One region of the Citrobacter sp. GW821-FHT07H02 genome, then DNA from elsewhere that is predicted to be linked to it. Evidence: predicted binding sites of a transcription regulator. Region 1 holds the regulator's gene; each other region holds the start of a gene.
What was found. Region 1 encodes PhoB, which activates phosphate uptake and scavenging genes when phosphate is short. Its sites were predicted from a motif close to CTGTCATAAAACTGNCNNAT; they were not measured.
Positions count from the first base shown of each region.

Region 1 (4,258 bases):
GCGTTCACGCTGGGGAACCTCCAGCTCTTCCAGCGCCAGACGACGCTCAAAAACCTCTTCCACGCTCAGTTCGCTCAGGGTTTCGCGCCGCTCATTCGCCATGCTTCGCTCACGTTGTTCCCGACTGCGCCGCACCAGCAAAACCTCTACTGGGAGGTCGTCAGTTAACGCCTGAATTTTTCGCTGCATATCGTGCAGGTATTCGTCGGTGGTGATTTCGATATCCAGCCACGTGGGCGGGTGCTGCGCCGCGTTCTTAAACGACGCCAGTTGTTCGGTAATGGCCGCTAAATCGCCTTTCAGCACCGCCAGCGGCTGGGTGACCGGAACGGTGAGGCTCTCTATAGAATGCAGTTTTCCGTCTTCGAAGCTCACCAGATGAACGCATTTGCTTTTTCCGCACTCATCAAAGCTCAGCGCAATGGGAGAACCGCAGTAGCGAATATGCTCCGTCCCGCCAATCACCTGCGCCCGGTGAATGTGCCCCAGCGCGATGTAATCGGCGGGGGGGAAATTTTGCGCCGGAAACGCATCCAGGGTGCCAATGTAGATGTCACGAACCGCGTCACTTTTACTGGCGCCGACGGTCGTCAAATGTCCGGTGGCGATAATCGGCAGCGGTTGTTCGCCGCGCAGTTCGCAGGCCTGCTGATAGTGCTGCTGATAATAGTCGGTGATGGCGGTGAGCAGATGCTGCTGTTTTTCGCGACCGCTGAGACCGGCCTGACTGGTGATGATGTCACGCGGACGTAAAAACGGAATCGGACACAGCACCGCGCCTGGCGTACCGTCGCGACGGGGAAGATAGTGCGGCGCGTGCCCGGCGCTGGCGACCACTGTGGTGTTCAGAAACGCCAGAATCTCGCGTGACTCGTTGAGCGTGGCGACAGAATCATGGTTTCCGGCCAATACCACCAGATGACAGCCTGTTTGCTGCAAATTGACGACAAAACGGTTGTACAGCTCGCGGGCATAGCTTGGCGGCGAGCCCGTATCAAAAATATCACCTGCAACAATGATCGCATCCACCTGCCGGGATTGCGCCGTTTCCAGCAGCCAGTCAAGAAAGGCCTGGTGCTCGTCGGCGCGGCTTTTACTGTAGAAGTTTTGGCCGAGATGCCAGTCAGAGGTGTGTAGGATGCGCATAACAGTTCCATGGCGAAAAAGCGTGAACGGGATTATAACCTTTCAGAGAGGTTAATATCTTGTTTATGGGGTGTCATAAATCAACAATCTGGCGTGGGGATTGACGCTTTTTTTCATAAAACTGTCATAAATCTGACGCATAATGGCGCCGCATTGATAATGATGACTAGCAACTCTATAACAGGGCAAATCATGGCGAGACGTATTCTGGTCGTAGAAGATGAAGCTCCAATTCGCGAAATGGTCTGCTTCGTGCTCGAGCAAAATGGCTTTCAGCCAGTCGAGGCCGAAGATTATGACAGTGCAGTGAACCAACTGAATGAACCCTGGCCGGATCTGATCCTGCTGGACTGGATGTTGCCGGGCGGCTCCGGCCTTCAGTTCATTAAACATCTCAAACGTGAGGCGATGACCCGCGAAATCCCCGTCGTTATGCTAACGGCCAGAGGGGAAGAGGAAGACCGCGTGCGTGGACTGGAAACGGGGGCGGACGACTATGTCACAAAACCGTTCTCGCCCAAGGAGCTGGTCGCGCGGATCAAAGCGGTCATGCGCCGCATTTCACCGATGGCGGTCGAAGAGGTGATTGAGATGCAAGGACTGAGCCTCGACCCGACATCGCACCGGGTGATGACCGGGGAAAGCCCGCTTGATATGGGACCTACCGAATTCAAATTGCTGCACTTTTTTATGACGCATCCTGAGCGCGTCTACAGTCGAGAGCAACTGCTAAACCACGTCTGGGGCACCAACGTGTATGTGGAGGACCGTACGGTCGACGTCCATATTCGCCGCCTGCGTAAAGCGCTGGAACAGAGCGGTCATGACCGCATGGTACAAACCGTACGTGGGACAGGGTATCGCTTTTCGACCCGCTTCTGACGCCTTGCCGCCTATCAGGCTGGCAAGGCTTTCAAATCGTGAATGGAGTGTGACGCGTGCTGGAACGGCTGTCATGGAAAAGGCTGGTGCTGGAGCTGATACTTTGCTGCCTCCCGGCCTTCATCCTTAGTGTATTTTTTGGTTATCTGCCCTGGTTTTTACTGGCGTCGGTAACGGGACTGCTCATCTGGCATTTCTGGAATTTATTACGTCTCTCCTGGTGGTTGTGGGTCGACAGAAGTATGACCCCGCCGCCAGGAAGCGGAAGCTGGGAACCGCTGCTTTACGGCCTGCATCAAATGCAGTTACGTAACAAGAAACGCCGCCGTGAACTGGGGAATCTCATTAAACGTTTTCGCAGCGGGGCGGAATCGCTCCCTGATGCGGTGGTGTTGACCACAGAAGACGGGGGCATCTTTTGGTGTAACGGTCTGGCGCAACAGGTACTGGGATTACGCTGGCCTGATGATAATGGGCAAAACATTCTCAACCTGCTGCGTTATCCGGAATTTACGCAGTATCTGAAAAACCGCGATTTCACCCGACCGATCAATTTGGTGTTAAACACCGGACGGCATCTGGAGATTCGGGTGATGCCCTACACCGACAAGCAGTTGTTGATGGTGGCGCGTGATGTGACGCAAATGCACCAGCTCGAAGGGGCGCGGCGAAACTTTTTCGCCAACGTCAGTCATGAGCTGCGTACACCGCTCACCGTGTTGCAGGGCTATCTGGAGATGATGCAGGAGCAATCTCTGGAGGGGGCCACGCGGGAAAAAGCGCTGCATACGATGCGTGAGCAAACACACCGCATGGAAGGGCTGGTGAAACAGTTACTGACGCTGTCGAAAATTGAGGCCGCGCCTGTACTGCTGCTCAACGAACGCGTGGACGTACCGATGATGCTGCGTGTTGTTGAACGCGAGGCGCAAACGTTAAGTCAGCAGCAGCACAGCTTCACGTTTGAGGTTGACAGTCAGCTTTGCGTGCTGGGCAATGATGATCAGTTGCGTAGTGCGATCTCGAATCTGGTTTATAACGCGGTGAATCACACCCCGGCGGGGACGCATATCACCGTGCGCTGGCAGCTCGCCGCGCAGGGCGTGGAGTTCAGCGTGGAGGATGATGGTCCAGGCATTGCGCCTGAGCATATTCCGCGCCTGACCGAACGTTTTTACCGGGTCGATAAGGCGCGATCCAGGCAAACTGGCGGCAGCGGTTTGGGGCTGGCGATTGTTAAGCACGCATTAAATCATCACGACAGTCGATTGATTATCGACAGCACCGTGGGGAAAGGCACGCGGTTTAGTTTTGTTCTGCCGGAACGTTTAATTGCCAAAAATAATGCTTAATGTTGCAATGTAAGATTATCTTTCCATAAGCCAGCGAATGCTGGCTTTTTTTCTTTGCGGTAAAGATTCACCTGCTGAATTTTTCAACGTCTGATGCTTTTTTGTTCGCATGATTAGCCATGACTTTTTCTTATGGATGGTGTTTTGTTCTAAGCCGTATATTCATCTTGATATATTGTTCTGGTTTTGGGATCCCATCTTGCTTTAAAACGTTATAAGCGTTTAAATTGCGCCTCAGATGCTGTCATACAGACTGCATTAATGCGGTAAATCGAAAAACTATTCTTCGCCGCGCCAGGTCGGGAGCATATCCCGCTGGAATTGATTAAAAATTCCGCTGTATTGTCCCCCAGGGAAAAGCAGAAAATTTAACGTTTTCAACACCACATCCACAGGCAGTAAAATTTTATGACCCATCAGTTAAAATCGCGCGATATTATCGCCTTGGGCTTTATGACATTTGCGCTGTTCGTTGGCGCAGGCAACATTATTTTTCCTCCTATGGTAGGTCTGCAGGCAGGCGAACACGTCTGGACTGCAGCGCTCGGCTTTCTTATCACCGCGGTTGGACTGCCGGTTCTTACGGTTGTGGCGCTGGCAAAAGTCGGTGGTGGCGTAGACAGCCTGAGTGCGCCAATTGGTAAAGTAGCAGGACTTCTGCTGGCCACCGTCTGTTATCTGGCCGTAGGTCCGCTGTTCGCTACGCCGCGTACGGCAACCGTCTCCTTTGAAGTAGGGATTGCGCCGCTGACCGGTAACTCCCCTCTGCCGCTGTTTATCTACAGCGTGGTCTACTTTGCCATTGTGATTCTGGTGTCGCTCTATCCGGGTAAATTGCTGGATACCGTAGGTAACTTCCTGGCGCCGTTGAAGATCAT
Region 1 covers NZ_JBWKPZ010000001.1:21,224-25,481, forward strand. Annotated here, with positions in the region: gene sbcD (exonuclease subunit SbcD) at 1-1,146, opposite strand, end outside; gene phoB (phosphate response regulator transcription factor PhoB) at 1,339-2,028, shown strand; gene phoR (phosphate regulon sensor histidine kinase PhoR) at 2,085-3,380, shown strand; gene brnQ (branched-chain amino acid transporter carrier protein BrnQ) at 3,789-4,258, shown strand, end outside.

Region 2 (4,258 bases), on a different contig from region 1:
GTCTGGAAAGCGTTCGGCAACATCGGTGACCCGGTCAAGATAATGGTCATGGAGGACGACTAAATGGTCGTCCTTGGTCATCACCAGATCTTGTTCCAGATAATCTGCGCCTTGCGCATACGCCATCGCTTTGGCTGGCAACGTATGCTCAGGCAGATAGCCACTGGCGCCGCGATGCGCGATCACAATTTTGTCGCTGTTGTCGGCTGCAACAGCGCTGCTTCCCATCACCATTCCGGCCATCATCAGCGCCATGCTCAGGTTCTTTAGCGTCGTTTTCATTTGATTAACTCCCGCTGCGTTTCAGCGTCAGCTCTTCGTGATGACGTTTTTCGCCAATCATCACAACAACGAGCAGAATCACCGCCAGCACGCTGCCGCCGATCATCACCATGAAGCCGCCGTCCCAGCCGAAGAAGTCAACGGTGTAACCCACAATGGCGCTCGCCGCCACGGAGCCACCCAGATAACCGAACAAGCCGGTAAAGCCCGCCGCTGTACCTGCCGCTTTTTTCGGTGCCAGTTCCAGAGCGTGCAAACCAATCAGCATGACCGGGCCATAGATAAGGAAGCCGATAACGATCATACATGCCATATCCACACCTGGATTACCCGCCGGGTTCATCCAGTAGACGATAGTGGCGATAGTCACCAGCGTCATAAAGAACACGCCGGTTGCCCCACGGTTACCACGGAAGACTTTATCCGACATCCAGCCGCACAGCAGCGTGCCCGGAATACCGGCATATTCATAAAGGAAGTAAGCCCAGGAGGATTTATCCAGCGCGAAATGTTTCACTTCCTTCAGATAGGTCGGCGACCAGTCGAGGATGCCGTAGCGCAGCAGATAGACAAACACGTTAGCAATCGCGATGTACCACAACAGTTTGTTCGGCAACACGTACTGCATAAAGATTTGCTTCGCCGTCAGCTCTTCTTCTGCATTTTCGTTGTAATCGTCCGGGTAGTCGTTTTTGTACTCTTCGATAGGCGGTAAGCCACAGGATTGCGGGGTATCGCGCATCATGGCAAAGGCAAAGAGCGCGATAACAATCGCACCGAACGCCGGCATGTAAAGCGCCGCTTTCCAGTCGTTAAACCAGGCCATACCCAGCAGGAACAGCAGCGGTGGAATACCGCCGCCCACGTTATGCGCGCAGTTCCAGACAGAAACAATACCGCCACGCTCTTTCTGTGACCACCAGTGCACCATCGTGCGGCCACACGGCGGCCATCCCATCCCCTGGAACCAGCCGCAGAGGAACAACAGAACGAACATAATGGCGATACTGGACGTTGCCCACGGTACAAAGCCCATGAACAACATGACTGCTGCCGCCAGTATCAGGCCCGCAGGCAGGAACACGCGTGGATTCGAACGGTCAGAAACTGACCCCATGATGAACTTTGAAAAACCATAAGCGATAGAGATCCCGGACAAGGCAAAACCAAGATCGCCACGGGAAAAGCCCTGCTCGACCAGATACGGCATCGCCAGAGCAAAGTTTTTACGTACCAGATAGTACGCAGCGTAGCCAAAGAAAATCCCCAAAAATATTTGCCAGCGCAATCGACGATACGTCGGGTCGATCTCCGCCGCTGGCAAACGCGCACTGTGCGACGCGGGTTTAAAAATACTTAACATATGTAGCCTCCGTGGCCGTATTTAGTTTGAGATAGACACCGCAGTTCGTTCAAACAGCCCCTCTGCTCCCAGTGTGGCCGCGATGTTAAGGAAAGATACATGTCGTTAATGTGAATTACAGCACATATTGTTACGGAATTATGACAAATGTTCAAAAAGGCGCACGAAATCACGTTTCATTTTCGAATAATGCGCGATTATGCGCGAAATCAAACAAACCATGATTTTTATGTGGCTAAATGATAAAAAAACGAACAATGAGGAAAAACAATGAAAACGCGCGACTCGCAATCAGGTGACGTGATTATCATTGGCGGAGGGGCCACGGGTGCAGGGATCGCCCGTGACTGTGCGCTGCGCGGATTGCGCGTCATCTTAGTAGAACGCCATGACATCGCGACTGGCGCAACAGGCCGTAACCACGGGTTGCTGCACAGCGGCGCGCGTTACGCGGTGACGGATGCCGAATCCGCGCGCGAGTGTATTAGCGAAAATCAGATCCTGAAAAGGATCGCCCGCCATTGCGTAGAGCCGACTGATGGCCTTTTCATTACTCTGCCAGAAGATGAATTATCCTTTCAGGCCACCTTTATTCGCGCCTGTGAAGAGGCTGGGATCCGCGCTGAGGCGATTGATCCCCAACAGGCGCGAATCATTGAACCTGCGGTAAACCCCGCGCTGATCGGTGCCGTAAAAGTGCCGGATGGCACGGTTGATCCTTTCCGTTTGACCGCCGCCAACATGCTGGACGCGAAAGAGCATGGCGCAACTATTTTGACGGCGCACGAAGTGACCGGGTTAATTCGCGAAGGGGCAACGGTGTGTGGCGTCAACGTGCGCAACCATCTGACAGGCGAAACCCAGTCTCTGCACGCGCCGGTCGTGGTGAACGCCGCCGGAATTTGGGGTCAGCGCATCGCCGAGTATGCCGACCTCAGTATCCGCATGTTCCCGGCGAAAGGCTCGCTGCTGATCATGGATCACCGTATTAACCAGCATGTGATCAACCGCTGCCGTAAACCGTCCGATGCCGATATTCTGGTCCCCGGCGATACCATTTCACTCATCGGTACGACCTCGACACATATCGATTACAACGAGATTGACAGCAACCGCGTGACCGCCGAAGAGGTTGATATCCTGCTGCGCGAAGGTGAGAAGCTGGCACCAGTAATGGCGAAAACGCGCATTCTACGCGCATACTCCGGTGTGCGCCCGCTGGTCGCCAGTGACGATGATCCGAGCGGACGTAACGTCAGCCGTGGCATCGTGCTGTTTGACCACGCCGAACGTGATGGTCTGGACGGCTTTATCACTATTACCGGCGGGAAGCTGATGACCTACCGCCTGATGGCGGAATGGGCAACCGACGCCGTTTGCCGCAAACTGGGCAACAGCCGTCCCTGCGTCACGGCGCAAACCGCGCTGCCTGGCTCGCAGGAACCCACTGAAAATACGCTACGCCGCATCATTTCCCTGCCCGCACCGTTGCGCGGTTCTGCCATCTATCGCCATGGCGATCGTACGCCAGCATGGCTCAGCGAAGGGCGTCAGCATCGCAGTCTGGTCTGTGAATGCGAAGCGGTCACTGCCGGTGAGGTTCAGTACGCAGTCGAAAATTTAACGGTGAACAGCCTGCTGGATTTACGTCGTCGTACCCGTGTCGGGATGGGAACCTGTCAGGGCGAACTGTGCGCCTGTCGTGCCGCCGGTCTGCTACAACGTTTTAATGTCACCACCGCCGCGCAATCTATCACCCAGCTTTCTGAATTCCTCAACGAACGCTGGAAAGGGGTACAACCTATTGCCTGGGGTGACGCACTGCGCGAGAGTGAATTCACCCGCTGGGTATATCAGGGATTATGCGGCCTGGAGAAGGAGCAGCAGAATGAAATTTGATACGGTCATTATGGGCGGTGGCCTCGCCGGATTACTGTGCGGCCTGCAACTGCAAAAAAGCGGATTACGCTGCGCTATCGTCACCCGTGGTCAAAGCGCGCTGCATTTTTCCTCCGGTTCGTTGGATCTCCTGAGCACGTTGCCGGATGGTCAGCCCGTCACCGATATCAAAACGGGTCTGGAATTATTGCAGGCGCAAGCACCAGCTCATCCCTACTCCACCATCGGCTCGCAACATGTGCTGAATCTGGCACAACAAGCGCAGGACTTGCTGGAAGCGTGCGGCGCCCGTTTACACGGCGACGTTTTGCAAGCGCATCAGCGTGTCACACCGCTGGGCACCTTGCGAACGACCTGGCTCAGTTCACCGGAAGTGCCAGTCTGGCCGCTTGCCGCCCAACGCATTCGTGTGGTGGGGGTAAGCGGCCTGCTGGATTTTCAGGCGCACCTTGCGGCCGCCTCTTTGCGCCAACTCGGCCTTGAGGTCGAAACCGCAGAAATTGAACTCCCCGAACTGGATGTTCTGCGCGATAACCCGACCGAATTTCGCGCGGTGAACATCGCCCGTTTGCTGGATAACAAAGAAAAGTGGCAGCTTTTGTATGAAGCGTTGCTGCCGGTCGCGAAATCCGGCGAGATGATCATTATGCCAGCCTGCTTCGGACTGGTGGACGATACACTCTGGCGCTGGCTTAATGAACAGTTACCTTGTTC
Region 2 covers NZ_JBWKPZ010000010.1:48,697-52,954, forward strand. Annotated here, with positions in the region: gene glpQ (glycerophosphodiester phosphodiesterase) at 1-282, opposite strand, end outside; gene glpT (glycerol-3-phosphate transporter) at 287-1,645, opposite strand; gene glpA (anaerobic glycerol-3-phosphate dehydrogenase subunit A) at 1,916-3,544, shown strand; gene glpB (glycerol-3-phosphate dehydrogenase subunit GlpB) at 3,534-4,258, shown strand, end outside.
Region 2: the regulator PhoB is predicted to act here: its motif matches at 1,773-1,792, upstream of glpT (glycerol-3-phosphate transporter).

Region 3 (4,258 bases), on a different contig from region 1:
GCGGCGATAGCCTGGCGCACCTCTTCATCGGAGATCGACTTCAGTTGGGTGTAGTCCACCACCGCCAGCACCGCAGAAGCGCGGGCCAGTTGTTCGTTGAGCATCGTTTGCAGGTGCGGTTGTCCGGCTTCGTTTGGCCCAGGCGTATCCAGTAAAGTCAGTTGCCCCAGCGCATTCTCCAGCCCCGCCAGATGCACAAACTCAACCTCAATCACCGGGATATGTTCAATGGCGGCGTAGGCGGAAAACGGAAAATCAACCTCCAGCGCTTTCGACAAACGCACCAGATCGTTCAGGCTCTTCAGGCAGTGGAAAATTGGCTGCGCGCCCAGGTAATGACGCTCGAACGCCTCGCCTTGTTCAATGCGCTGGATGAGGTCATCCATGTCTTTGTCGATTTCCAGCGCCAGTGTCAGATGCTGGCGATCGCACGCTTGCAGTCGTTGTTGCAACGTGTGCATCAGGGTATCAATCGGGGCGACATGGGAAAAAAGTAGCACCGGTTCCTGCTGACCCGGGGTGTGACGGATCAACGTCGGCAGCGCGGTCATCGGGCGATTGCGGTTGGGCAACACTTCCGTTCCGACAATCGCGTTAATCGTCGTCGATTTTCCCGCTTTCATGGTGCCAACGATAGCCAGAACCATTTCCAGCCGCGTAATTTTACGCAACTCATTGTTCAGCATAGCGTGTTGGGCAGCAATGCCACGGGCGCTAAAATGTGGGGGAAGAATACTCTCCCCACTTTTGTCGTTTCCCTCACTCTCCAGCATCGTAGGCGAAAATGCGGCTATTTGCCTCAGATGCGAGAGCGCGAGTAATAACAAACGCTCGGCTTCCTGACTTAATTCATAGATTGTCTGTGTGTGCATAAAAAATCTTTCCTTAACGCAAATTTATATTACTTTTATTTAGCCGTGATTTTTATTATGAATTTTCGGCATATTTAATTACGTATAGAAAATATTAAAAAAATAAACCCCTGAGGGTTATAAGGAATGTATCAACACTTGCTGACCGCTTCTTGCTGACCGTTAACCATAAGAAAGATAAAGAAAGGCGTTCAGTACATGTCACTTAAATTATGATGAACATATAAATTTTCAGACTCAATAGCGTCATTCTTACCTACCTGAATTAGGGGGTAAGATTGCGCTCACTAACAAAAACCGAGGATGTGTTAGTGCCGCTGGATCATTATTATAAGAAGGTTTGCCTCACCTTATCTTAAATAGCAAAACGTAGCAATTTCCCTTAAAAAATCGTCATGACATTTTTTTGCCCTCACCGCGACCTTCAGTCGCGGGGTGGCATATTCTTAAGTTGGGAATAGTCCCGACAACGTTAAGGATTTTATGTATAATTGCGGCCTTTTTCGGCAATCTGCCATTTTTGGGCGCTTTTGCCCCTGCTGACCTTTTGAGGAAATCCACATGTCATTACCCCATTGCCCACAATGCAACTCCGAATACACCTACGAAGATAACGGCATGTTCATCTGCCCGGAATGTGCTCACGAATGGAACGATGCCGAACCGGCTCACGACAGCGATGAGCTGATCGTGAAAGATGCCAACGGCAATCTGCTGGCAGACGGCGACAGCGTCACCGTGGTTAAAGATCTGAAAGTGAAAGGCAGTTCTTCAATGCTGAAGATCGGTACCAAAGTGAAGAACATCCGCCTGGTCGAAGGCGACCATAACATCGATTGCAAAATTGACGGTTTTGGCCCCATGAAGCTGAAATCCGAGTTCGTGAAAAAGAACTGATTTTTGTAAGCCGGATTAGGCGTTTACGCCACCATCCGGCATTTATTGCCCGGTGGCGCTTCGCTTACCGGGCCTACGATAACTACACTTAACTGGCTTCTTTTACCTGAGGTAAACATTATGCCGTTAAGTCCCTACATCTCTTTTGCCGGCAATTGCGCCGACGCCATCGCGTACTACCAACAGACACTGGGCGCAGAACTGCTCTACAAAATCAGCTTCGGTGAAATGCCCAAATCGGCGCAGGACAGCGAGGACGGTTGCCCGTCCGGAATGAAATTCCCCGATAACGCCATTGCCCACGCCAACGTGCGCATTGCGGGTAGCGATATCATGATGAGTGATGCCGTTACATCAGGCAAAGCACACTACTCCGGCTTCACGCTGGTGCTTGATACGCAAAATGTCGAAGAAGGGAAGCGCTGGTTTGACAACCTTGCCGCCAAAGGTCAAATCGAAATGGACTGGCAGGAAACCTTCTGGGCGCACGGATTCGGTAAAGTCACCGATCAGTACGGCGTGCCGTGGATGATTAACGTTGTGAAACAGCAGCAGCCGACCGAGTAACCTGACGGGAGGCTCGCCCTCCCGTTCTGTCATCAATCTCGCCTCAACTCTTCATCATCAAGTCACCAACGCTTAACAAAATTGTCACATTAATCCGCCACGATGGGGCCACTTTTTTAGTGAGGCCGCACCATGCAAACGATGATTCGTGTCGAGAAACTCTCCAAAACGTTCAATCAGCAGCAGGCGCTACACGCCGTTGATATGGACATCGCTTCCGGTGAGATGGTGGCTCTGCTTGGCCCGTCCGGTTCCGGCAAATCCACCCTTTTACGTCACTTAAGCGGTTTGATTACTGGCGATAAATCGCCAGGCAGTCATGTGGAGCTAATGGGGCGTACCGTCCAGCGCGAAGGCCGTCTGGCACGCGACATCCGCAAAAGCCGCGCCCACACGGGTTACATCTTCCAGCAGTTCAATCTGGTGAACCGTCTGACCGTACTCGAGAACGTGCTGATCGGTGCACTCGGCAGCACGCCGTTCTGGCGTACCTGTTTTAGCTGGTTCAGCCTGGAGCAGAAACAGCACGCATTGCAGGCGCTGACCCGCGTCGGGATGGCGCACTTTGCATATCAACGCGTTTCAACACTCTCTGGCGGCCAGCAGCAGCGCGTGGCCATCGCCCGCGCTCTGATGCAGCAGGCGAAGGTCATTCTGGCCGATGAGCCGATCGCCTCGCTGGACCCGGAATCCGCGCGCATCGTGATGGACACCCTGCGCGATATCAATCAGACCGACGGCATCACCGTGGTCGTCACGCTGCATCAGGTGGATTACGCCCTGCGCTACTGCGAACGCATTGTCGCACTGCGCCAGGGACACGTGTTCTATGACGGCAGCAGCCAGCACTTTGATAACGAAAGATTTGACCATCTCTACCGCAGCATGAACCGCGTCGAACAGAGCGCGCAGGCTGCTTAATTTAACTGAAAAGACCAGGCGGATAAGTGAAATAGCCTGGAACAATGTCTAAGTGAGGAACATAGATGAGCTATAAAGCCGTTGCCGCGCTGGCCTTCACCAGCATGTTCAGCATCAGCACCTTGTTAAGCCCGGCGCATGCCGAAGAACAGGAAAAAGCGCTGAACTTTGGCATTATTTCGACCGAATCACAGCAAAACCTGAAGCCCCAGTGGGAACCGTTCCTGAAGGATATGGAAAAGTCGCTGGGCATAAAAGTGAACGCCTTCTTCGCCCCGGACTACGCCGGGATCATCCAGGGGATGCGCTTTAACAAAGTCGATATCGCCTGGTACGGCAACCTTTCGGCGATGGAAGCGGTGGATCGCGCCAACGGTCAGGTCTTTGCCCAGACGGTCGCGGCCGATGGATCGCCCGGCTACTGGAGCGTGCTGATCGTCAACAAAGACAGTCCGATCAATAACCTGAACGATCTGATCGCCAAACGTAAGGATCTGACCTTCGGTAACGGCGATCCCAATTCCACGTCAGGCTTCCTCGTCCCCGGTTATTACGTCTTCGCCAAAAACAACATCGCCGCCAGCGACTTCAAACGCACCGTCAACGCCGGACACGAAACCAACGCGCTGGCCGTCGCCAATAAGCAGGTGGATGTCGCCACCAACAACACCGAAAACCTCGACAAGCTGAAAACCTCCGCGCCGGAAAAGCTGAAAGCGCTGAAGGTGATTTGGAAGTCGCCGCTGATCCCCGGCGATCCGATCGTCTGGCGTAAGAATCTCTCCGAAACCACCAAGGACAAGGTGTACGACTTCTTCATGAATTACGGCAAAACACCGGAAGAGAAAACCACCCTGGAACGTCTGGGCTGGGCACCGTTCCGCGCCTCCAGCGATCTGCAACTGGTGCCGATTCGCCAGCTGGCGCTGTTTAAAGAGATGCAGGGCGTGAAAGACAACAAGGGGCTGAACGAGGAAGAGAAAACCAGCAAAACGTCGGCG
Region 3 covers NZ_JBWKPZ010000007.1:118,229-122,486, reverse strand. Annotated here, with positions in the region: gene crfC (clamp-binding protein CrfC) at 1-872, opposite strand, end outside; gene AC07NP_RS10395 (zinc ribbon domain-containing protein YjdM) at 1,434-1,769, shown strand; gene yjdN (VOC family metalloprotein YjdN) at 1,890-2,336, shown strand; gene phnC (phosphonate ABC transporter ATP-binding protein) at 2,469-3,257, shown strand; gene phnD (phosphonate ABC transporter substrate-binding protein) at 3,323-4,258, shown strand, end outside.
Region 3: the regulator PhoB is predicted to act here: its motif matches at 2,407-2,426, upstream of phnC (phosphonate ABC transporter ATP-binding protein).